Regions from separate parts of the Neobacillus phoenicis genome, predicted to be linked through region 2. Evidence: riboswitches for the same ligand, from Rfam matches in the RefSeq annotation. Region 2 holds a riboswitch; each other region holds the start of a gene.
What was found. A riboswitch is a leader RNA that binds a small molecule or an ion and turns the genes downstream of it on or off. The one in region 2 is predicted to bind S-adenosylmethionine.
Positions count from the first base shown of each region.

Region 1: another riboswitch for S-adenosylmethionine. It lies ahead of AA0X95_RS07840 (O-acetylhomoserine aminocarboxypropyltransferase/cysteine synthase family protein); the one in region 2 lies ahead of mtnW (2,3-diketo-5-methylthiopentyl-1-phosphate enolase).
Region 3: another riboswitch for S-adenosylmethionine. It lies ahead of AA0X95_RS08315 (methionine biosynthesis PLP-dependent protein); the one in region 2 lies ahead of mtnW (2,3-diketo-5-methylthiopentyl-1-phosphate enolase).

Region 1 is NZ_CP154847.1:1,528,498-1,536,644, forward strand. It holds gene AA0X95_RS07810 (malate synthase G) at 1-1, shown strand, start outside; gene AA0X95_RS07815 (NAD(P)-dependent malic enzyme) at 34-1,236, shown strand; gene AA0X95_RS07820 (fumarylacetoacetate hydrolase family protein) at 1,251-2,030, shown strand; gene AA0X95_RS07825 (IclR family transcriptional regulator) at 2,106-2,882, shown strand; gene AA0X95_RS07830 (L-lactate permease) at 3,293-4,987, shown strand; gene AA0X95_RS07835 (hypothetical protein) at 5,172-5,525, shown strand; SAM riboswitch class I at 5,602-5,704, shown strand; gene AA0X95_RS07840 (O-acetylhomoserine aminocarboxypropyltransferase/cysteine synthase family protein) at 5,765-7,081, shown strand; SAM riboswitch class I at 7,218-7,325, shown strand; gene AA0X95_RS07845 (methionine ABC transporter ATP-binding protein) at 7,488-8,147, shown strand, end outside.
Region 2 is NZ_CP154847.1:4,328,505-4,336,651, forward strand. It holds gene AA0X95_RS22205 (electron transfer flavoprotein subunit alpha/FixB family protein) at 1-488, opposite strand, end outside; gene AA0X95_RS22210 (electron transfer flavoprotein subunit beta/FixA family protein) at 524-1,348, opposite strand; gene AA0X95_RS22215 (ZIP family metal transporter) at 1,719-2,474, shown strand; gene AA0X95_RS22220 (Spo0E family sporulation regulatory protein-aspartic acid phosphatase) at 2,531-2,773, opposite strand; gene AA0X95_RS22225 (1,2-dihydroxy-3-keto-5-methylthiopentene dioxygenase) at 3,148-3,681, opposite strand; gene AA0X95_RS22230 (methylthioribulose 1-phosphate dehydratase) at 3,786-4,415, opposite strand; gene AA0X95_RS22235 (2-hydroxy-3-keto-5-methylthiopentenyl-1-phosphate phosphatase) at 4,409-5,083, opposite strand; gene mtnW (2,3-diketo-5-methylthiopentyl-1-phosphate enolase) at 5,084-6,295, opposite strand; SAM riboswitch class I at 6,368-6,476, opposite strand; gene AA0X95_RS22245 (pyridoxal phosphate-dependent aminotransferase) at 6,555-7,733, opposite strand; gene AA0X95_RS22250 (carbon-nitrogen family hydrolase) at 7,854-8,147, shown strand, end outside.
Region 3 is NZ_CP154847.1:1,616,953-1,625,099, forward strand. It holds gene AA0X95_RS08305 (bifunctional homocysteine S-methyltransferase/methylenetetrahydrofolate reductase) at 1-1,539, opposite strand, end outside; gene metC (cystathionine beta-lyase) at 1,542-2,729, opposite strand; gene AA0X95_RS08315 (methionine biosynthesis PLP-dependent protein) at 2,729-3,841, opposite strand; SAM riboswitch class I at 3,982-4,099, opposite strand; gene AA0X95_RS08320 (asparagine synthase-related protein) at 4,461-6,401, shown strand; gene AA0X95_RS08325 (paeninodin family lasso peptide) at 6,417-6,581, shown strand; gene AA0X95_RS08330 (aldolase) at 6,664-7,602, shown strand; gene AA0X95_RS08335 (lasso peptide biosynthesis PqqD family chaperone) at 7,589-7,867, shown strand; gene AA0X95_RS08340 (lasso peptide biosynthesis B2 protein) at 7,900-8,147, shown strand, end outside.

The DNA.
Region 1 (8,147 bases), 2.6 Mb from region 2:
AAAATTCGGAATTGATATGGAGGCGTTAAGGCTATGCGAAACCTTCGGGATTTGTCGCTGGAACTTCACAAGCAGTCACAGGGGAAAATAAATGTTAATGTTAAGGTTCCGGTGGAAAATGCACATGATTTAAGTTTGGCCTATTCACCGGGGGTAGCAGAGCCTTGTAAAGAAATCTATCACAGTCCTGAAAAAGTCTATGACTATACCATTAAAGGAAATCTTGTAGCGGTCGTATCCGATGGATCAGCTGTTTTGGGACTCGGAAACATTGGTCCAGGTGCCGCCATGCCCGTTATGGAAGGAAAAGCAGCATTATTTAAGGCTTTCGCTGATGTTGATGCCTTCCCTATTTGCTTGAATACTAATGATGCGGAGCAAATCATTCAAACTGTGAAATTGCTCGAACCAACATTTGGCGGAATTAATCTTGAGGACATTTCCGCCCCTAACTGTTTCATTATAGAAGAAAGATTAAAGAAAGAAATGAATATACCGGTTTTTCATGATGATCAGCATGGCACGGCTATTGTCACAGCAGCAGGACTAATTAACGCACTAAAGGTTGTCGACAAACGCCTTGAGGATACAAGGGTAGTAGTCAATGGCGCAGGTGCTGCAGGGATTGCCATTACAAAACTACTTATGAGTATGGGTGTATGTGACATCATTTTGTGTGACACAAAGGGTTCCATCTATAAGGGCCGCCAAGTTGGAATGAACTCCATGAAAGACTCAATTGCTGAAGTGACGAATAAAGGCAAACTTCAGGGGCCTTTACATGAAGTAATTAAAGGAGCTGACGTGTTTATCGGTGTTTCTGTTGCAGGAGCTGTTACGCAAGAGATGGTCATGTCCATGAACCAGGATGCGATTATTTTTGCAATGGCTAACCCGGTGCCCGAAATCATGCCGGAAGAAGCCATTGAAGCTGGAGCTGCGGTGGTAGGTACAGGACGGTCAGATTTGCCGAATCAAGTTAATAATGTACTTGCATTCCCTGGGATTTTTAAAGGAGCGCTTAAGGTTCATGCGTCTGAAATTAATGAAGAAATGAAGTTGGCTGCGGTTTACGCCATTGCTAATTTAATTTCGTTTGAAGAACTTTCCCACGAATATGTGATTCCACACGCATTTGATAATAGAGTTGCTGAAGCAGTAACAATTGCAGTTGCGGAAGCTGCGATCAAGTCGGGAGTTGCCAGAAAGCAAATTGAACTAGAAAACATTGTTTGAGAGGGAGTTTTATAATGAAATTTACAAGATTTGCTCAAGGTTCGTCGATCTATACAGGTGTGATTACAGAGAACGAAATCAGAGAAATTGAGGGAGATATTTTTGCAGATTGGGAGTACACAGGCAAGATATTCTCCACTGCTGACGTGACATTACTTGCTCCTTTACAGCCAAATCAAATCATTGGAATTGGAGCAAATTACGTATCCAAGCTTGAAGACCTTCCTTCTGAGCTTCCGGAAATTCCAGTTTTCTTCTTTAAACCAACCTCATCTGTTATTGGACCTGAAGAAGAAATAATCATTCCAGAAGGTATCGAGAAGGTTAAGTTTGAATCTGAATTAGCGATTGTCATTGGAAAAGAGGCCAAAAATGTACCTGAATCTGAAGTGCTTGATTACGTGTTTGGATACACAGTTGGAAACGACGTAACGGCGCCTCAATTTTTTCATCAGGACGGACATTGGACAATCGGTAAATCCTTTGACACATTCACTCCCCTTGGTCCTGTTATTGAAACAGAACTGGATCCATTTGCAGTGAAGGTTGAAGCTAAACTGAATGGAATTGAAAAGCAAAATAGTGAAACCGAACTAATGATTATTCCAATCAGAAGAATGGTTTCTTATCTTACGAATGTGATGACTCTGAAGCCAGGAGATGTAATCCTGACAGGCAGTCCGGTTGGAGCAGAGTTTGTTGGTGCTGGAGATGTGATCGAATGCGAAATTAAAGGGATTGGAACTTTACGCAATACATTTGTAATTGCAAAAGAGCATGCAAACACTTATTAATACCCTGCAATGCCCGGTAAAAATATATGCTATAATGTAAGCTATTATGGGTCAGCAATTTAGAGGTGAACAATTGTGGAAAGAGAGAATATGGTTAAATCTGTAAGCCGGGCATTGGACATTATTACTCTTGTTAGTTTAAAAAAGGGTGGCTTGGGTGTTACAGAGATTGCGAAACAAATAGATATTAATAAAAGCTCTGTTTACCGAATTCTTTCAACACTTGTCCAGTATGGATATGTAGAGCAGGATGAGGATACAGGCAGATATAAGCTTGGTTACAAATTTTTAGAAATCAGTTCAAAGCTGCTAGAATCCATTGATCTAAGGGCAGAGGCAAAGCCTTTTCTACAACAGTTGGAAAATGAAACCAATGAAGTTATCCATCTTGTTGTTTATGATCAGGGAGAAGTGGTTTATATAGAAAAGTTAGAAGGAAATGAAACGTTACGGATGCATTCTAAAGTAGGCAAACGGGCTCCCATGCATTGTACCTCCGTTGGAAAAGCGATCCTTGCCTTTCTTCCTACTAGTATAGTACTGGATATTCTTGAACGTAAAGGAATGGCATTGCACACAGAGAAAACGATCACTAATAAAGACGATTTTATACGGGAATTGGCGGATGTGAAGCGAAATGGCTATGCTTTAGATCTAGAAGAAAACGAATATGGAATCACTTGCATTGCCGTTCCTATCTTTGACCATTTAGGCAAAGTCATTGCAGCAGCCAGTATCTCAGGACCGACGATGAGAATGACAGATGAACGAATGAAACTTCTTCAGTCACGAATGCTGCACATTGGTAAACAAATCTCAGCAAGACTTGGTTTTGAAAGCAGGATCAGTTAAGAGGAAAAACATTTGTCCAGTATAGATATATTGGGCAAATGTTTTTTAATTTTTATACTCATAATTTTCGGAAAATTATTGAAATTCAGACCGAAGTTTGTATAATTAAGTGTAGATAAAGCGGTGTTATACAACAAAAATAGTTATTGTTCTATAACAATGTTTGGTCCTCTGCAACAATTTCAAACGCTGTTCCTTAATAGGAAACGAAGAGGAGGGAGGGTTTCAGATTAAAAATTTATAAGAGGTTACCATGATTTATTAAGTAACCATTTTTATTACTTACATATTTTTCAGTCATCATAGTGCCTATTTATCTGTTCTATCAGAAACATTCAATCAATGTTTCTGTAAGAGGGAACATCGACTGTTCCTTGGAAACATAATATTTCTATTATGGGGGATTAACTATGACATTCACACAAAATTTTACAGCGGTTCAGGACAATTTGGCCTTGTCCGCTCTGGTAGCACTTATACCAATTTTATATTTTTTCTGGGCCCTAGCAGTTAAACGTATGAAGGGCTATTTGGCTGGATTAACGACCTTGCTAATTGCTTTAGTACTAGCAGTCGTTGCATTTAAGATGCCAGCTCAAATGGCAGTCATGTCTGCAACACAGGGTGCTGTTTATGGGATATTACCAATAGGCTGGATCATTATTACGTCTGTTTTCCTTTACAAATTAACCGTAAAGACAGGTCAATTCGATATAATACGTAATTCTGTTGTTTCACTCACAGAGGACAGACGTCTTCAAGCACTTTTGGTAGCGTTCTCATTCGGAGCCTTCCTTGAGGGGGCAGCGGGTTTTGGCGCTCCGGTTGCTATTTCTGCAGCGCTACTTGTTGGTCTTGGATTTAATCCACTTTACGCTGCTGGACTTTGTTTAATTGCCAATACTGCGCCTGTTGCATTTGGTGCAATCGGTACTCCCATCATTGCGGTTGAAGGACCTACAGGAGTTTCAGCAATAGAAATTTCCAAAATGGTTGGCCGTCAATTACCATTTTTATCATTATTTATACCGTTTTATTTAGTTGTAATCATGGCTGGGTTTAAGAAAGCATTGGAAATCATGCCTGCGATTTTAATTACGGGTATTTCTTTCGCAGTGACTCAATTCTTAAGCTCTAATTTCCTTGGCCCAGAACTTCCGGATATTTTATCAGCACTGGTTTCATTATTTGCTTTAGCGATCTTCTTGAAGTTTTGGAAACCGAAAACTATTTTCCGATTTTCAGACGAACAAGAAATGGCTGCTGCCCTTACCGCAAAAGCACCTAAATATCAGCAGGTAAAATATACAGGAGGCCAAATCTTTAAAGCATGGTCACCATTTCTTGTATTAACATCTTTTATTACAATTTGGGGAATTCCAACAATCAAGCTTGCATTGTCAGGACATTATGAAGGATCAAACGTTATTCTGAAAGCGGTTAACTCTTTAGGTCACGCGTTAACATTGTTACCTGAAGTACCCTTATTAAATAATAAAGTTATTAACTCTGCCGGAGCTCCAGTTCCTGCCATCTATAAACTTGAAATCTTAGGCGCAGCTGGTACATCGGTTCTACTTGCAGCTGCAGTATCGAAGTTTATCATTAAAATTTCATGGAAGGAATGGGTAGCAACCTTCGGGGAAACGCTTAATGAATTAAAATACCCTATCATTACAATCGGTTCAGTGGTCGGATTTGCTTACGTTACAAACGCATCAGGGATGAGTACGACCCTGGGAATGGCTCTAGCAAAAACGGATGTACTATTTTCCTTTTTCTCTCCAATCCTCGGTTGGTTGGGGGTGTTTATCACTGGTTCTGATACTTCATCAAACTTATTGTTTGGGAACATGCAAAAGATTACTGCGCAGTCCCTTGGTATGGACCCGATTTTAGCAATTGCTGCAAACTCTTCAGGGGGGGTAACAGGAAAAATGATTTCCCCACAATCTATTGCTGTAGCGTGTGCAGCAGTGGGTCTTGCTGGAAAAGAAGCAGACTTGTTCCGCTTCACATTTAAGCATAGTATTGTGTTGGTTGTCCTAATCGGAATTTTGACATTCCTGCAAAATAGTAGTCTGTTGAATTGGATGGTACCCTAAAAAATTCAGTAGATTAAGACCACCTTTATTTTCGGGTGGTCTTTTTTTTAGTGGCGCATAAATCCGACATATTTCTCAGGAAATTTTGCCTATCAGTCCACATATTGTCGAGTAATTATAAAAGGGTTTCCTGTCTAGTTTGCGGAATAGTTAAGGTATACACGTTTAGACCGGAGTGGTATTAATGATCGAAGCTATCCAAAAATTCCTCGTAAAAATGCAACAGCAGGAACATGTCTATCCTTTAATTCATCAAGCAGAGGTACAGGTAAATCTCCGTTGCGAGCATCAAGTAGTGCAATTAGTGATAAAAAACGGTGCTGTTTTTATTCTCCAAAATCCATCGGCGCAACAAAGCATCTACGAGATTAGTGGCAATGAAGCCGCAATGAAACAATTAATTGAAGGAACAACTAGATTACGGTTGCTAGAACAAAAACGGGAGATAAAAGTAGATACTTCGTTACGAATCGCATTATTACTTGAGTCCCTTTTTTTTCTCACAAAAGCACAGGAAGATCTTGCAAAAATTATATAAAAATCATTGACTTCAAAAGGGACATCCTGTAATGTATTATTTAAATATTCTATCAATTAAAACAATCACATAAACATTCTTATCAAGAGTGGCGGAGGGACTGGCCCTTTGAAGCCCGGCAACCGGTTTATACACGGTGCTAAATCCAGCAGAGCATAAAAAGCTCTGAAAGATAAGAAGAGAGCCCCCTCTTCTTATGAAGCGGGGGTTTTTGTTTATTTAAGGGAGGAGCTAGGATAATGGGAGAAAATCAAAAGAAGTATCGATTTGAAACATTAAGTGTTCATGGAGGTTTGGCTCCAGATCCAGTAACAGGTGCTCGTGCAGTTCCTATCTATCAAAACAATGCCTACCAATTTAAAAGTACTGAACATGCAGCAAACCTATTTAGTTTAGCAGAACCAGGGTACATATACACCCGTATTCATAATCCTACTACAACCGTATTTGAAGAAAGAGTAGCCTTGTTAGAAGGCGGTGTGGGAGCACTGGCCGTTGCAAGCGGTATGGCAGCAATTACCCTCGCTATTCTTAATGTGGCTGAGGCAGGAGATGAGATTGTTGCTGCTTCCAACCTCTATGGTGGAACGTATAATTTATTCGCAGTGACCCTTCCGAAATACGGAATTAACGTCAAATTTGTTGATGCTGAAAATCCGGAGAATTTCAGAGCTGCAATAACTCCAAAAACAAAGGCAGTTTTCGCAGAGACAATTGGAAACCCAAGCTTACGTGTGCTGGACATTGAAAAAGTGGCAGATATTGCACACGAGGCAGGCGTCCCATTAATTATCGACAACACCTTTGCAACTCCATACTTATGCAGACCGATAGAGTACGGGGCAGACATTGTTATTCACTCTGCAACAAAGTGGCTTTTAGGTAATGGGACAACAACGGGCGGCGTTATTGTCGATGGTGGGAAGTTTGACTGGAATTCTTCTCGATTCCCTGGCTTTACAACTCCAGATGCAAGCTACCATGATCTTGTCTATGCAGAAGCATTAGGCGCTGTAGCGTATATTGTAAAGGCACGTGTACAATTATTGCGAGACCTCGGTCCGGCACTGAGCCCACAAAATTCATTCCAATTTACACTAGGCCTTGAAACCTTGCATGTTCGGATGAAAGAGCATGTAGCCAATACGAACACAATCGTAGACTACTTATTAAACCACCCAGCAGTAGAATGGGTATCCTATCCAGGGCATCCATCACATCCAGACCATGAATTAGCGAAAAAATATTTATCTAAGGGCGCAGGCTCCATGGTTGTGTTTGGAATTAAGGGTGGGAAGGAAGCAGGAGCAAAGCTCATTGATTCACTATCCTTATGGGCGCACGTTGCCAATGTTGGCGATTCAAAAAGTCTAATCATTCACCCAGCCAGTACCACTCATCAGCAATTAGATGCAGAGGGTTTGAAGGCGGCAGGTGTGTCGGAGGACTTAATCCGTCTTTCTATTGGGATTGAAAATGTCGAAGACTTAATTGATGATCTCGAATCTGCGATTGAGACAGCAACGGGACTGGCATCTATCAAAGCAAATGCCTAAAATTTACCTAATGTGATAAGTAAGAATTAATAGATTTTTTTATTGACACCCTTTTTTATCCGTGATACGATAGCTTTCGTACTAAAATAACTACTGAAATTGACTAACGTCTTAATTGAATATAGAATGCTGTAAGCTCTTATCAAGAGAGGTGGAGGGATGTGCCCGATGAAGCCCGGCAACCGTCAATGTTACATTGAAATGGTGCCAATTCACACAAAGCGTTTGCTTTGGGAGATGGGAGAAAGGTCTATTTTACTAATGCCTTTCTGCCCGTGCAGAAAGGCTTTTTATTTTTCTAAAATAGAATCTTTTCAAGGAAACAGTCAAATTCTATAGGTAAATGACAGGATATAGTAGATTCTTTCTGAATTTTAGGTAAATAGGATAGAAGCGGGTGATTCAAATGATTTCAATAAAAAACGTCCGTAAGATTTTTCCTTCCAAACAAGGCCAGCTAAAAGCGGTCGATGACGTGAATTTAGAAATTCAAGAGGGGGAAATTTTCGGGGTCATAGGATATAGTGGTGCCGGAAAAAGTACGTTAATTCGAATGCTTAATGGGTTGGAGCTACCAACCGATGGATCAGTCACAGTAGCTGGTCGTGTCATTTCAAAGATTAAGGGCAGTGAGCTTCGTAAAGCACGTCAAGAGATTAGTATGATCTTTCAACATTTCAACTTACTTTGGTCAAGAACAGTAAGTGAAAATATTGCTTTTCCACTGGAAATTGCAGGTGTAAAGGGACCTGAAAGACAGAAAAGAGTTAATGAGCTCATCAAACTCGTCGGACTTGAAGGACGTGAAAACGCCTATCCTTCACAACTGAGTGGGGGACAAAAACAGCGGGTAGGGATTGCGAGAGCCCTTGCTAATAATCCAAAGGTTTTACTTTGTGACGAAGCAACTTCAGCACTGGACCCTCAGACAACAGATTCCATTTTGGATTTGTTAGTCGATATCAATAAGCGGCTAGGTCTGACCATTGTGTTGATTACACATGAAATGCATGTTATTCGAAAAATTTGTCACCGGGTAGCTGTAATGGAAAGCGGCCGTGTAGTG
Region 2 (8,147 bases):
GTGGCCATTTGCGGTTGATGTTTTTTACATAGGATGGTAGCCATAATATTTCCACCAAATGCTGGTCTGCTTGCTTCTAGCAATCTATTATCAGTATCCACATCCAACATCGTTGTGTCCGCCGTTAAGCCTGTAGATAAATCGGTTGCGACCGCACTTGCTAAATCCTTTCCATTTGGTGTTGCTCCGTAAAGGATAATCTCTGGCATATATTTTTGAGCCAGCAGCATTACACCCTTCATATAAGATTCAGTCCGATAATCTTTCAATACCGGATGATCAATGACATACACCTCATCAGCACCATAGGCTATTACCTGATTGGCTAATGGATTAATTTCACTACCTAATAAGAATCCTGCTAAGGGGACTTGCAGTTTATCTGCCAGCTTTCTACCGGCACCAAGCAATTCGAGTGAAACGCCTTCTATTTTACCTTCGTTTTGTTCAATAAAGACCCAGACCCCACGATAATCGTCTAGATTCATGTAAACCCCTCCCTGCGGCAACTGATTAATCTTTGTTATTTAGATGACTGGATTGTTAACAGATCTTTTTTCTCTATTAACAATTCCATGAGCTGCTTCACTTGCTCATCAGCAGTACCCTCAAGTCTTTTACCACCCTCTGGTCGTGGAGGTGTAAACATTTTTCCTACAATGGTCGGTGAACCCTTAAGTCCTAATTGAGAACGTTCAACATTCTCAAGATCACTTACTGCCCAGATAACAGGTTCATATCTTGCTGCACTAATCATGTTCGTCATTGGCGAGTAGTCGATTTCATTTATTTCTTTTTCAACTGTTAATAAGCAAGGTAGCTCAGACTGAATGAGTTCATATCCGCTGGTTAATTTTCTTTTGATTAAAATGGTCTTCTCCACTTGATTAACTTCTGTAACTTCAATTACATTTGTAACTGGTGGAATATCCATCCTTCTTGCGATTCCTGGTCCAACCTGTCCTGTATCTCCGTCAATCGCATGTTTCCCACAAATCACTAAATCTACTGGTAGATCCTTCCCGATTCTTTCCAATGCTTTAGATAAGGCATAACTTGTTGCAAGTGTATCTGCACCCGCAAAGGCACGATCAGAAATCAAATAACCTCTATCTGCACCTATTTCAATACTTTTTTTAATTACAGCCGTTGCCTGCGGTGGTCCCATTGACAAAACCGATATGGTACCTCCCGTTTTTTCCTTAATTTTCACAGCCTCTTGAACAGCATGTGCATCATAAGGATTTAAAATAGCCGGAGCACTTCGGCGGTCGAGTGTGTTTGTTTTAGGATTAATTTTAATGATTTTTGTATCAGGTACTTGTTTGACACATACGACAATGTGCATGTAGGACTTTCCCTCCTCCATATAGTCTAAGATTGGTGAAAGCGTTTGCTTCCTTTGGTTATAAAAAATGCTTTTATTAACGATAATATGAACCGTAACACAAGCATAGTACCAAACAATGATGGTTTTCTTTTTTTTCTTCCAAAAATCAATGAAACTTCGGATAAACTAAATAAGCATGACAAACTTGGGTAGATTCTAGGGAGTAGGATTAAAATAATGATAAAAGTTGAAGTAACGACAAATTGTGGTAAGATATGTAGTTAATCATGATGTGAGATTGTATAAATATAGCACTAATATAACTATATGAAATATTGGGATATAAACAATGATAAAAATCACAGTACTGTCTAAAATTGTAGATTTTATGATTATAAGGAAGGAGGAAAGAAATGAAGGGGTTATTTTTGGGAGTGTACTCTCTGCTTTATCTACTGGAGCTGGAGCGTTACTGATCTTATTTATTCATCATTCTATTACGCATCGATGGAAGGACGTATTGTTAGCCTTTAGTGCAGGTATTATGATGGCAGCATCTACTATTGGGTTGATTCCGGAGGCCCTCAAATATGGAGGATATCTATCCCTTTTTGTCGGTGTTTGGTTAGGGGTAGGGGTACTAACTCTCTTGGAGAAAAATATTCCCCACATGGACTTACAACATAATAAAAAGGGAATTCATTTCGATGAAAAAGCTTTGTTAATTATCGCTGCTATTACTTTACATAATATCCCTGAAGGTCTATCTGTTGGTGTAAGCTATGCATCTGTAGAAGGAGATACTGGAAATTTGATCGCATTAGCAATCGGTTTTCAAAATGCTCCAGAAGGCCTTCTTGTCGCTCTCTTTTTAATAAACCAGCAAATTAGTAAATGGAAGGCCTTCATCATAGCGACCTTAACAGGTGCTATTGAAATTGTTACTTCATTATTAGGGTATTTTTTAACTTCATTTGTTCAAGGCCTTGTTCCATATGGCCTATCTTTTGCGGCAGGTGCGATGTTATTTATCATTTATAAAGAATTAATTCCCGAAAGTCACGGAGACGGAAATGAGCGGGTATCAACCTATGCGTTTATCGTGGGGCTGTTAATTATGGTGTTAATAATTGATATTTTTTAATAGGACAAGTATCTTCTCAATGTATTTTAGCTGCTTTGTACCTCTCCAAATTCCATTTAGACTAATACTTTTGGCCAAATCATAATCATTTGTTTAAAAGCAATTATAACTTCTTCATTTGGTCTGGAAGCTTGTCCCATTACCCTATGGTAATCATTAATTAATTCATCAAGCTCTTGGCTATATTTAATTGTTTCCTCACTTGTATAGCCCAACGTGTTTGCACAATTTATCATTAATTCCCTTTTGACCCTTATCTGTTCTATCATTTCATTTTGATTAATACTATCCTTGTACAATGTTATCCTCCTACTCATTACCCTGTTACTGTAATTCACTAAAAAAGTTGACTACTTGAAGAATTATGACAAGAATTTCTTTAAAAGTAAATACATTCGCAAAAGTAGACAAAACATTCTATTTCTTTCGTTTTTCGACAAATTTCTTCGATTTTTTCAAGCTTTTACGACAATTGTCTCCGACCCCCGTCGATTGCATAATGACAAAATTTACCACGGAAAATTAGTAAGGAAAATGATTGAACAAGTATCTTTTTTATGAATGGATTATTAAGCTAATGATAAAAATTTTTCCAAAATACTTCCAACTCCGAAAAATGAATTCAAAATAGATAAAAAAACTGACTACATCTGTTGCAGTCAGTTTTCCTTTTTTAAAGTTCTACTTCTTCTTTTTCGTAAATGGGAACCCAGCCTTCGGTTGTAACAAAAATTCTTACTGCAACAACCTTTCTGTCTTCTTCAAGTGTAAAATAATGTCTTGTATTTTCTGGTACAGAGATCAAATCACCAGGATTTAAATGAACTTCAAAAAACTCTCCATCTTTACCTTGAATAACAAATACCCCGTGACCACTTACAATAAAACGAACTTCATCATCTGTGTGATGGTGCTCGTTTTTAAAATTAGTAAGTAATACGTCAAGATTTGGTGTGTTTTCAGATAATGAGATTACATCCTGTGCTTTATAACCACGTCTGGCAGAAATATCTGCGATTTCGGTTTCGAAAGTGTTTAAGATTTCTTCTTTTTCTTCATCGCTTAAAAGATATTTTTCTACTAACGTTGCTGGAAGCTTGCTAATATCCCAGTTTTCATAAATAACTTCCTGACTTTCTAGGAAGCTTGCAACTGCCTCCGGCTCGTGAATTTGATCTTCTTTCTTTTGAAATGTAATATATGCCATTATAAATCAGCCTCTCCTGTATAAGTATTTTAAATGTAATCTTCATTTTGATTTCCGCTCCAGGTGCTTCAATTCAACTTACAGCTTTAACATATTTTTCTCTTTTAAACTACCTTAAATAATTGGTATGGTTTATGTTCGAGTAACCGCAGTTGGTAACGGAATAAAAATTCAGATGCCTCTAGGATTTTTTTTGCTTCAAATGCATTCCGTCCCCACACTGTAATTCCATGGTTTCGGATTAGTACAGCACCGCTGTCTTCGGAAACATGTTCTGAAAATTTATTTGCAAGTGTAGGAATGTGTGCATAATTTCTTATAATAGGTATCTTTAAAATGGCATCCTCTTCCCATTTATCAAAAGCCTTAATTAACTCTTGACCCTTGAAGGTAACCTCTCCATGATCACCATAGACCTCTGAAATCACATTATTATCAATGGTATGAACATGAAGACTACAACCTGCTTGTGTCTTGCGATAAATCTCCACATGAAGAAGTGTCTCTGCTGACGGTTTTAAATGTGTCTCTTCTACCGGTCTGCCAAATTCATCCACTAGTAAAAAATCCTCTGCAGTCCGCTTACGTTTATCCTTCCCGCTAGCAGTCACTAAAAATTGAAGCGGATGATCACTCACTTTAATGGCAAGGTTTCCACTTGTCCCCATAAACCAATCTCTCTCTGCCAATTCATCCTTAATATCGGCTAATTCTGCCCATCTTTCCTTTAACATGTTAGCTCACCCACCTCAATTCTTTTATTTATTTCCTCGATACAATCGAAGAAAGTATGAAACCCTTGATGGTTAATACCCCATTCCATACATTTTTCCAGAAGTAAATCCCTCGCTAACACAAAGTCAGCATGTTTAGCAGCCTCTAGGTCGGTTACAGAGTCGCCTATTACGATTTTAAAACTCCCCTTTGGATTGTTCAGTTTACGCATAATACTTGGCTTACAGCAACCACAATCATTGTTACAAGAGGAATCACATTCATGTGGCCAAAGTATATTAATTGTTTCTCCAGAAAAATCAGAATGATTACAATACACTCCATCAAAAGGAGCGTATTCTGCTAGGATCGGATGGACAAAAAAGTCTATACCGCCACTTACAATATAGAGGGGAATACCCTTTTCCCGAACATACCCTACAAACTCCTTAAAGCCAGGTCGGATTTTTGCATTTTCAATTGCAAATTCCGTTATTTCTTTCTTCTTATTACTAGGCAATAAGGAAAATAATTTCCCCACACCCTCATTCACTGAAATCTGACGAGAAAGAATTGAATCCTTTATTCCCACCCATTCAGGAGGAGCAAATTGTTTCATTATAGCAATGATGTTATCACTTTCTGTAATCGTTCCATCAAAGTCACAATAAATAACCGGCTTTGTCATTTAGACCGTCACCTCGGCATTTCCCCAAAGCTGAAGTGCCTTTTTAAGTTCAGGATACTGCTCCGCTCCTACTGAGAGTGTGTTTCCCTGAAGAATAGCATCCACTGCTTGTCGGAAGGCAAGGCCACCTCCCCGAGCACCGTCTGGATGCCCATGAACGCCACCACCTGCATTTATGACTGAGTCGATTCCAAAGTCACGAATTAACAAGGATACCAACCCTGGATGTATTCCTGCTGATGGCACTGGAAAGGCCTTTTTATAAACATCCTCTTTCGTGAGTTCAGCTGCAATCGAAAGTGCAGATGTTTTTTCTAATGCCACTGTTCCATATGGTGATGGGAACAGCGATAAATCGGCACCTGCATAACGTAAAAGCTTCCCAAGAAGCAAGGAATGGGAAAAGCCATATTGGGATGAAGAAGTTAACGCGCCGCTTACTGCTGGGTGTGCCATTAAAGGCAACCCAATCTCATAATCCTCTCTTAATTCTTGGAGGACATCTAATCCATAGGAGAAGACATTAAATAATAGTAAGTCTGCTCCCAGCTCAGCCGCTTTTTTTGCCTTGTCCTTAAGTTGTGAGGTTCTCCCAGTCAGGTTTACTGCGTACAGCGTTCTATGACCAGTCTCTTCCAGAACTTCATTTAACACTTGTTTTCCTTTTGTAATTCTTTTTTCAAAAGGTGTTAATTCATTTTCAAAGAGAATCTCATCATCTTTGACTAAATCAACACCACCAAGAGCTTGCTGCTTTAACTGTTCTACCAAAAAGTGTATGTCCTTACCAAGTACGCCTTTAAAGATGCTCATCACTAATGGTCTTTCATATACGTTTATTTTCTCTCGAATTCCATCAATACCGAATCTAGGACCAGGAAAATGACTCTTCAAACGATCATCAAACTGCAAATCTAGTAATTTTATTTTTCCATCTAAGGACAGTTTTCCGAAAACAGTGGTTAAGATCGCTGGCAAGTCGGAAGAGAAGTTAATGATTGGATAGGCAATTCGAATGATGGCTAGACCTTCTCTTTCAGAGTCTTTCCCTTCAATTGAAACGACTCGGCCTTTATGCTTGCGTAATTGGTTCTGCTCGAGCTCAGGAAGATTCGTCCAAGAACCTACCGTTAATCCAAGTGCAATTTCCTCTGCTTTTTTCTCCGGATATTTTTCATCATGTACAAGATATGTGGCAATTATTTCAGACATTTTTTCAACTTCCCTTCAGAAAACATAAAAAACCTCTTCGAAAAGAAGAGGTTAGCATCACAAACTAACATCTTCTCATCTTTCAGCCAGATTGCTGCAAGATTTAGCACCGTGCTTAACATTTGTTAAGTCGGTTGCCGGGCTTCATAGGGCTTTTCCCTCCACCTGCTCTTGATAAGAAAACGATTCGTATTTATTCACTTTTATAAGTTGTTAAACTTTATTTTGGATTATCGCAAGAAAAAAAACATTTGTCAACTTATTTTTTGAACATTTCTAAACAACTAATTCTTCTGACAGCTTCAGCTAACCGTTCTTCGGATGATAATAAGCCCACACGTACAAAGCCTTCACCATATTCACCAAAACCAATACCTGGTGCGACCATAATATGTGCTTGCTCAAGTAGAATTTCAGCAAACTGTCCAGATGTGTACCCAGAAGGTACCTTAAGCCATGCAAAAAAAGAACCCTTTGGTGCGGTTACATCCCATCCTATCGATCGAAGTCCTTTAATTAATACATTTCTTCTTCGCTCATATAGTTCATTCAATTCTCTAACACATTCTTGTGACGCAATTAAGGCTGTAGCAGCCGCTTCTTGAACCGCTCCGAACAAACTTACATACAGATGATCCTGTAGGAGTTCAATCGCAGAAATCACACTTTCATTACCTACTGCAAATCCTACACGCCAGCCAGCCATATTGTAGGTTTTAGATAAAGTATAAATTTCGATTCCTACTTCTTTAGCCCCTTCGGTTTCTAGGAAGCTTATCGGTCTCTGACCGTCGAAACCAATGGCACCGTAAGCAAAATCGTGAACAACGCAAATATTTTGATCGTTTGCCAGTTTCACAGTTTCTTTGAAAAATTCTTCAGTGGCCACAGCACCGGTAGGATTATTGGGGTAATTCAAAAACATTACCTTTGCTTTTAATAACGATTCGGAAGAAAGTTCGGTGTAGTCAGGTAAAAATGCATTTTCCTCCCTCAATGGCATGGTAACCATTTCCGCTTTTGCCAGAGCCACACCTGACCAATAATCTGGATAACCGGGATCTGGTACAAGAATGGTATCCCCTGGATTCAACAAGCACTGTGGAATTTCTACAAGCCCTGCTTTTCCTCCAAAAAGGATAGCCACTTCCTTATCAGGATTGATCGTTACTCCATACTCTCTCAAGTAAAAATCAGCTGCTGCCTGTTTTAAATATCTATGCCCCTGAAACGGAGAATATTTGTGATTGATGGGATTAGCTGCCGCCTCCTGTAATTTTGACACGATATGCTCTGGTGTCGGCTGATCTGGATTTCCTTGTCCTAAATTTATCACGTCATGCCCTTCGGCAATATACTCTCCAACCTTCTTTACAAGGCCTGCAAAAAATTGTTTTGGCAGACTATTTAATAGCTCTGATGGTGGAAATTGTTTCATCACTCTCTCACCTGCTTATTCATTACAAATTTTTGTTGAAATTCTAGTCACAAATGATATAACTTTTATAACAGCTTGTAAAGAAAAAATTCTGATATTTCGAACCGGAGGGAAAATTCTTTGAAATTAAACATATCTTGTATACAAATGGATATCGCCTTTGGTAATCCATATGAAAACTATCATTCTGCTGAAAGACTGATTGAAAAAGCAATGGAAACGAAGCCTGACATTCTCGTCTTACCTGAACTCTGGACTACCGGATATGACTTAACACGGCTTGATGAAATTGCAGATGACCAAGCGATACAAACGATTCAGTTTCTACAGGAGGCAGCAAAAAAATACCAAGTTCATTTCGTTGGAGGATCCGTTGCAGCCCGCAATGATAGCGGAGTAAAAAATACTTTGATT
Region 3 (8,147 bases), 2.6 Mb from region 2:
GGTATGTTCATAGATTTCAATCAGTTTTTCTTCTGAAAAAACAGGCTGGGAGATGAAATAATCTGCACCAAATTGAATTTTCTTCTCAAGCCTTTTAACAGCCTTCTCGAGTGAGCGCACATTTGGATTAAAAGCTGCTGCCACACTAAAGTCGGTTTTTTGTCCTAAGTCTTTACCGGAAAAAGACAAACCTTCATTTAGTTGCTTAATCATCTGAATTAACTCAAATGATGACACATCATAGACAGATGAAGCACCGGGGAAATCTCCTACTCTCGCAGGATCGCCCGTAATCGCAAGTACATCATTTAGCCCGAGGGTATGGAGCCCCATTAGGTGGGATTGTAAGCCAATAATATTCCGGTCGCGACAGGCAATGTGAATAAGCGGTCGCATGCCTAATTTTTCCTTCACTAAATATCCCAATGATTCATTGGAAATACGCACAGTCGCAAGGGAATTATCAGCTAGAGTAATAGAATCAATTCCTGCTTCTTTTAATGCTTTGGCTCCTTCGAAAAACTTGGTCGTATCTAGCTTTCTAGGAGGATCTAATTCTACGATAACAGATGGTCTCTCTTTCACAATCTCTTGTAGGGGAGCATACTCCCTTATAGGAGAGGGAGCTGGTTCAACCACAATCTGCTTTGGTTTTAATTTTACTATTTTTTCAGTAATTGGAACACTATTCTTTAATTCCGCTGCAAAGCCTCGAATATGTTCTGGAGTGGTACCGCAACAGCCTCCAATTAAACGTACCCCTTGCTCACGGAACGCTTTTGCCGAGTTTCGGAAATAATCTGCATCTCCCTCATAGTGGAACTTTCCGTCCGTATAGGCAGGGAGACTGGCATTTGGATAGGCTGATAGAAATGCATGTTCAGGTATTTCTATCTGTTCCAATGCTAGAAGCATATGATGGGGGCCAAGCCGGCAGTTCAGACCGACGACATCGGCTCCAAGACCTTCAAGCCGTTTTAAGGCATCATTGACAGGAACTCGGTCCTGCAAAAATCCTGGCTCCTGATGGGAGACTTGTGCAATGATGGGCAGGTTGGTTTCCTTTCTAGCAATGGTTAAAATCGTTTCAAGTTCTTCTAAATCGTAAAAGGTTTCAAGTAACAAACCGTCTACGCCTTCAAGGAGAAGGCAATACAATTGTTCGCGGAAGCTTCGTTTTAATTCTTCAATGGTGATTGAATCCGGTTTAATTCCTCGATTCCCGCCAATCGTTCCAAGGACGTATGCTTGTTTATTTGCAGCGGCTCTTTTAGCAATAGCTACGGCAGCACTGTTAATTTCCTTTACAGAATCCTCCAAACCATATCGCTGTAGCTTTAAATAATTGGCGGCATATGTGTTGGTCTGAATGACATCAGCACCGGCATCAATATATGCTTGATGGATCGACTGGATATGTTCTGCCTGGGAAAGGTTTAGTTCCTCTAAACAACTATCCTTTCCGTACGAATACAATAAAGTACCCATGGCTCCATCGGCTATTAAGATTTGATTTTTTAATTTTTCTAAAAAGCTCATCGCTATTCTCCCCGCTCGAATACTAATTGACTTCGATTAACTTTCTCAAACGCTTGGGAAAAATCCTTAATTAGATCATCTGGATTTTCAAGTCCAACCGATAGTCGGACGAGGCTATTAGTAATCCCGCGTTTTTCTCTTTCCTCTTGCGGCATGGCGGCATGTGACATTTTCGCCGGATAGGAGAGAATCGATTCGACTGCTCCCAGGCTGACAGCGAAAACAGGGATTTCTACATTGGCCAAAAAGGTTCGGAGCGCATCTTCACTTTCTAATTCAAACGATAAGACAGCTCCCGGCCCCGCTGCTTGCTTGTTCTGGATGTGATATTGTGGGTGACTTTCGAGCCCAGGATAATGCACCTTTTTCACAAGCGGATGTTCAGCTAAAAATTCTGCGAGTTTAATAGCTGATTTCTGCGATTGTTCTAGACGAACATGAAGTGTCTTTATCCCTCTTAGCACGAGCCAAGCATCTTGGACGCCCAATATAGCACCAAATCCATTCTGTAAAAAGCCTAATCTTTTCGCCAAGTCTTCATCCTTAACCACAGCGAGACCCGCCACGACATCGCTATGCCCAGATAAAAATTTCGTTGCGCTATGCAGGACCACATCAGCCCCTAATTCCAAAGGCTTTTGATGAGAAGGGGTAAGAAACGTATTATCAACAAAGGTTAACGCGTCAATTTCCTTTGCTAAACTGCTAATTGCCTCAATATCAGTCACTTTCATTAATGGATTGGAGGGTGTTTCCACATATAACGCTTTTGTATTTGGCTGAATCGCTTGTTTTACTTCGTCTAAATTGGTCATATCCACAAAGGTATGTTCAATACCGAGCCGGGAAAGGACCTGTGTGACCATCCGGAACGTACCACCATACACATCTTCGGTAACGATAATATGATCCCCAGCTGAAAGCAGAAGGAACGCAGTAGAAATGGCGGCCATACCAGAAGAAAAAGCAAAGCCTTTTACACCACCCTCAAGTTCTGCAATCACATCCTCAAGCGCTTCTCTTGTTGGATTTAAGCTGCGACCATAATCGTATTTACCGAACTGGTCGAAATCAAATTGGTGGAAGGTGGATGCATGCTGAATGGGAACACTAACCGCACCCGTTGTCGGGTCCACTTTATGCTGATTATGAAGAAGTCTGGTTGCAAAGCTATATTCTTCGTGTGACATTACGCAATCACTCCTTCTTTCACATTTGCGAAAGCCTTTTTCAAGTCTTCAATTAAGTCTTGTGCATCTTCAATCCCGACGGAAAAACGCAATAATCGATTACATACTCCGGATTGAATTCGAATTTCTTCCGGAATATCCGCATGTGTTTGTGTAGCAGGATACGTAATAAAGCTCTCCGTTCCACCGAGACTTTCTGCAAATGTAATAAGAGATAATCCTTGTAGGAATGGATTTACCCATGCTTCAGCTTTTACTCGGAAAGAGACCATTCCGCCGCGTCCAGGATATAGAACATCTGTCACTCCTTCATGATTGGAAAGAAACTCCACCACCGCTTTTGCATTTTTTTCGTGTCTGTCCATTCGAAGCGACAGGGTTTTCATTCCGCGCATTAACAGCCAGGAATCGAACGGGCTAAGTACACCACCCGCACCATTATGATGAAAAGCTAATGCTTCACATAGTTCCTTTCCTTTAGCGACAATCAATCCTGCAAGTACATCGTTATGACCACCCAGGTATTTCGTTGCACTATGAATAACGATATCAGCCCCGAGTTTAATCGGTTGCTGTAATAGTGGGGTATAGAAGGTATTATCAACAATCAAAAGAATCCCGTGCTTCTTGGCAATTTGAGAAACAGCGGCAATGTCCGATTGCTGCATGAGGGGATTAGTAGGAGTCTCCAAAAAAATGGCCTTTGTTTGTGGAGTAATCTTCCCTTCGATTTCTTCTGGACAACAGGTATTTACATATTGAGTGTTTAATCCCCATTTTTTAAAGCCTTGTTCTAATAAGCGATAGGTACCGCCATATAAATCCTCGCTTACCAGCCATTCATCTCCCGATTGAAATAAGGAAAGAATCGTGAAAATAGCAGCCATACCTGAACTGCAGGCAAAACCTTGATCACCAGCTTCTAAATCAGCAATTGTTTTTTCCAGGAGCTGACGCGTTGGGTTCCCTGTTCGACTATAGTCAAACCCTGTTGATTGTCCGATGCCTTCGTGTCGATAAGCAGTAGAAAAATAAACAGGCGGGTTCACTGTACCTGTTGCAGACTCGCTGCGGTTTCCAATTTGGGCTAGTTTCGTGTCAATTTTGTACATAATGCACACTCCTTAAAGTTTGATGTAATTAGGGTTTAGATTGCCTACTTTAATGCTACAGGGCGTTAAAGCTTTCAGATAAATAAAAAAAGTCTTCTTATAAGAAGAAGACTTTTGTATGTACGACACACTTGTCATTCTTCTTATCTTGCAAATTAGTAAAATTTGCAGGACTTAGCACCTTTTCAATGAACAAACCATTCATTGAAGGTTGCTGAGGCGTCGCAGGGCCATTCCCTCAACCTCTCTTGATAAGAAATCAATTATTTAGATTATTTATAAAATTTACTACAGATTGATGGGGATGTCAATTTGTTTTTAACTATTGAGGAAATTTGAGTTATACAACGGAGAGACAAAATATTTATTTTATTATCTTAAAATTTGTTGACAGTAATAGTTTATGGATTTATTATTAGTTATAACGAACGTTCTTGATAAAGAACCAGTATAGGTGATATGTTACATAGAAAGTAGTTTTATTAATTAAATTACGATAAATGTCAGGAAAAAAGGATTAGATTTGATTCCTGATATTTAAGTATGGCTTAACTGTTCTTTTTAGTGAACATGTGAATAATAGACGTTATAAATTTTTATAGCCTGGCAGGAGGAAAAGATGAGCGCAATAGCCGGAATTTATCATTTGAATGATGAGCCTATCAATCTAGAACATGGGAACAGGATAATGAAAGCACTAGAAAAATATCCGGCCGATGATATTCAAACTTGGCATAACGACAAAGTCTTCCTTGGCTGCCATGCACAGTGGATCACACCTGAGTCTCTTGGTGAAAAGCTCCCGTATTATGACCATGATCGAAAACTAGCGATTACTGCGGATGCAATTATTGACAATCGTGAAGAGTTATTTGAGAGATTACAAGTTGATAAAGGGAAAAGAAAAGATATCACTGATAGTGAACTAATCTTACTTTCCTATTATAAGTGGGAGGAAGATGCACCAAAGTACTTAGTTGGTGATTTTGCTTTTATGATATGGGATGAAAAGAAGCAGAAACTTTTTGGGGCTAGGGATCCTTTAGGATATCGTACTCTTTACTATTATAAAGAAAATTCTAGTTTCACATTCTGTACTGTTATTGAACCTATTATATCTTTGCCCCACGTTAATAAGATACTAAATGAGAAATGGTTAGCTGAATTTTTGGTCTTATCCTTATTAATTGATACCGTAGATGCTACGATGACACCTTACTTAAATATTAATCAAGTCCCACCATTTCATAGTATAAAAATTGAAAAAGGTAAGATAAACATATCAAAATATGGGAAATATTTTTCAGATAAAAAGATTAAATTTAAAAAGGATTTTGAATATGTTGAAGCTTTTCAGGAGATATTCAATAAAGCGGTTAAAGACAGGCTCAGAACACATCGGAATGTAGGCTCCCATTTAAGTGGAGGGTTAGATTCAGGCGCAGTTGTTGGATTTGCTGCTAAAGAGCTAAAAAAAGTAAATAAAGTATTACATACCTTTAGTTATATACCACCAGGGGATTTTATTGATTTTACATCCAAAAGATTTATGGCAGATGAAAGGCCATTTATTAAAAAGACTGTCGATTATATAGGCGGAATTAATGACCATTATTATGATTTTGAGGGAATAAGTTCGTATACAGAGATAGATGAAATGTTAGAAGTCAATGAAATGCCCTATAAATTTATTGAAAACTCTTTCTGGCTAAAAGGAACTTTTGAAAAAGCAAGTTTAGAAGATGTTAGAGTATTGCTTAATGGGGATGTGGGTAATTCTACAATTTCTTGGGGGAACTCAATGAACTATTATGCAGTACTATTGAAGAGGTTGAAATGGATTAAACTTGCAATGGAATTAGACCAGTACAGTAAAAAAGTTGGTGGAGCAAGGTTTGGGAACCTTCCTATAATTGCACGGACAGCATTCCCCTATTTTAAGAGATTCCAAGGTATACCAAATTCAGTAATGCGAATTGTTAACTTAGAATTTGCAAAGAAAACACTAGTCTTTGAGAAACTAAGAAGTTTTGGAATTGATGATTCAGGTTGCGTTATTTCTAATGATATACACGAACAGAGAAAAGTAATTTACGATTATATTCATCCTTATAATGCTAGTAACACACTTTATTCAAAATTGTCCTTAAAATATTCAGTTTGGAAACGTGATCCTACTAGTGATTTAAGAGTTGTACGTTTTTGCTTTGCTGTACCTGAAGAACAATACGTTATGAGTGGCATGGATCGTGCATTGATTAGAAGATCTACAAAGAACATTCTACCAGATGATATTAGGCTTAACCAGAAAATTAGAGGTATTCAAGCAGCTGATTGGATTCATAGGATTACTCCAGATTGGGACAACTTACTGTGTGAAGTTAAACAATTAATTAAAGATAAAAGGGTAGATAAGTTTATTGATAAAAAAGAAATAAAAATAGCATTAATGAGATGTGAAAAATCAGGCCCTATTATAGAGGATATAGGTAATATGGACTATAAGTTAATAATAAGATGCGTTGTTCTATATCGTTACTTAATAAATAATTTCTTTTGAAAGGGGGTGAAATAATTGAAAAAGACATGGAAGCAACCTACATTAGAAACTTTAGATGTAAAAATGACTATGTGGAATCTTTGGGGTACAAAGCATGATGGTGCATGGACAGAAGATCTTAGTAATACAGTTCCAAACCCAAATGGCGATGGAACAATGGCAGAAGCACAAATGAGTTAATTTTAAACTTACTGATATTCAAATAGCCCTCAAAAAAATTTGAGGGCTGTTTGGTAGAAGAGGGTATGATGGAGTGAAATAAATGTTAAAAATAGAGAACAAAAAAATTTATAAGGCCTTTGGTTTTTCAATAAGTAGTGAAATTCCCTTTTTAGAGTTACATAGTATGGAAAAAGATAATAATTCAGATTTTGATATAGAAATAAGTATTAATGATCTTACCGAAAAGTGGTTCAGTGTTACCGATAACAATTATGGATTCTTAATGAGTACAAATATTGTCATGTGTAAATTTGAAGATTTTGCAATTTTTAGTATAGAAGATGGGAGAAAAATCACCGTTTCTCCATTGAAAGATTTTGATAAGGACTTAGCACGTTTAATAATTTTAGGAACCTGTATGGGAGTTATTTTAATACAAAGAAAAATACTACCTTTACATGGAAGTGCAGTAGAGATAAATGGAAAAGCATACGCAATTGTAGGGGAATCAGGTGCTGGAAAATCTACACTTGCATCTGCCTTTTTAAGAGAAGGCTATAATCTGCTCACTGATGATGTTATTTCATTGTCTTTATCTAATGAAAATATCCCATTGATAACACCATCCTATCCAAGTCAAAAGCTTTGGGAAGATAGCCTAAATCATTTTGGCTTAGATAAAAATATTTACAATTCTCTTTATGGAAGAAAAACTAAATATAGTGTCCCTATAGTAGGCCAATACTCTGATAAAACGATACCATTGGCTGGAATTTTCGAGTTAACTAAGACTGAAAATGAAAAAATTGAGTTGGTGGGAATAAAGGGGTTAGAAGGTTTTCAGACTATCTATAAAAATACCTATCGTGAATTCCTCATTCCTCATTTGGGTCTTTTAGATTGGCACTTTAATCAATCAGCAATTATTCTAAATAAAGTTAATTTATATAGGTTAAGTAGGCCTATTTCGAAATTTAGTGCTTCACAATTAGTTTCAACAATATTAAAAACAATAGGTGATAAAAATGATTATTTATAGTGAGCAGACAATTGAACAATCTAAGGATATTATAGTTAGCAAAATGGGAGAAGAAAAGGTCATGTTAAGTATTACAAACGGCAAATATTATAATTTAGGTGAGTTAGGTGGAGATATTTGGGACCTGCTTAGTAATCCCAAACCTCTAAATCAATTAGTTATGGAATTGGTAAAAGTATATGATGTTGAACAAAATCAATGTGAAGAACAGGTAAAACTTTTTTTGGAACAACTCTTGGAAGAGGGATTAATAAAATTAGTATAATCTAATTTTAATGGATAAAGATGGGGATATAAATGAATCTAGTAAGAAAAGTAGGTATATTTTTGGGATTAGATTTTTTAATGAAGAAGTTGTTGTTTGAAGCATTTATTTTACTAGGCTGGGCTAGAATTCAGAAATCGAGAAGTTTTTTGAAGGTTTCTCCTTTATTAGGTGAGAAAATGGAAGAAACTCCATTTATCTATAATGATAAGGAACATAAAATGGCTAGGAGAGTAGCTGAATCCATCCATTTAATGAGTAAATATACACTTTGGGAAAG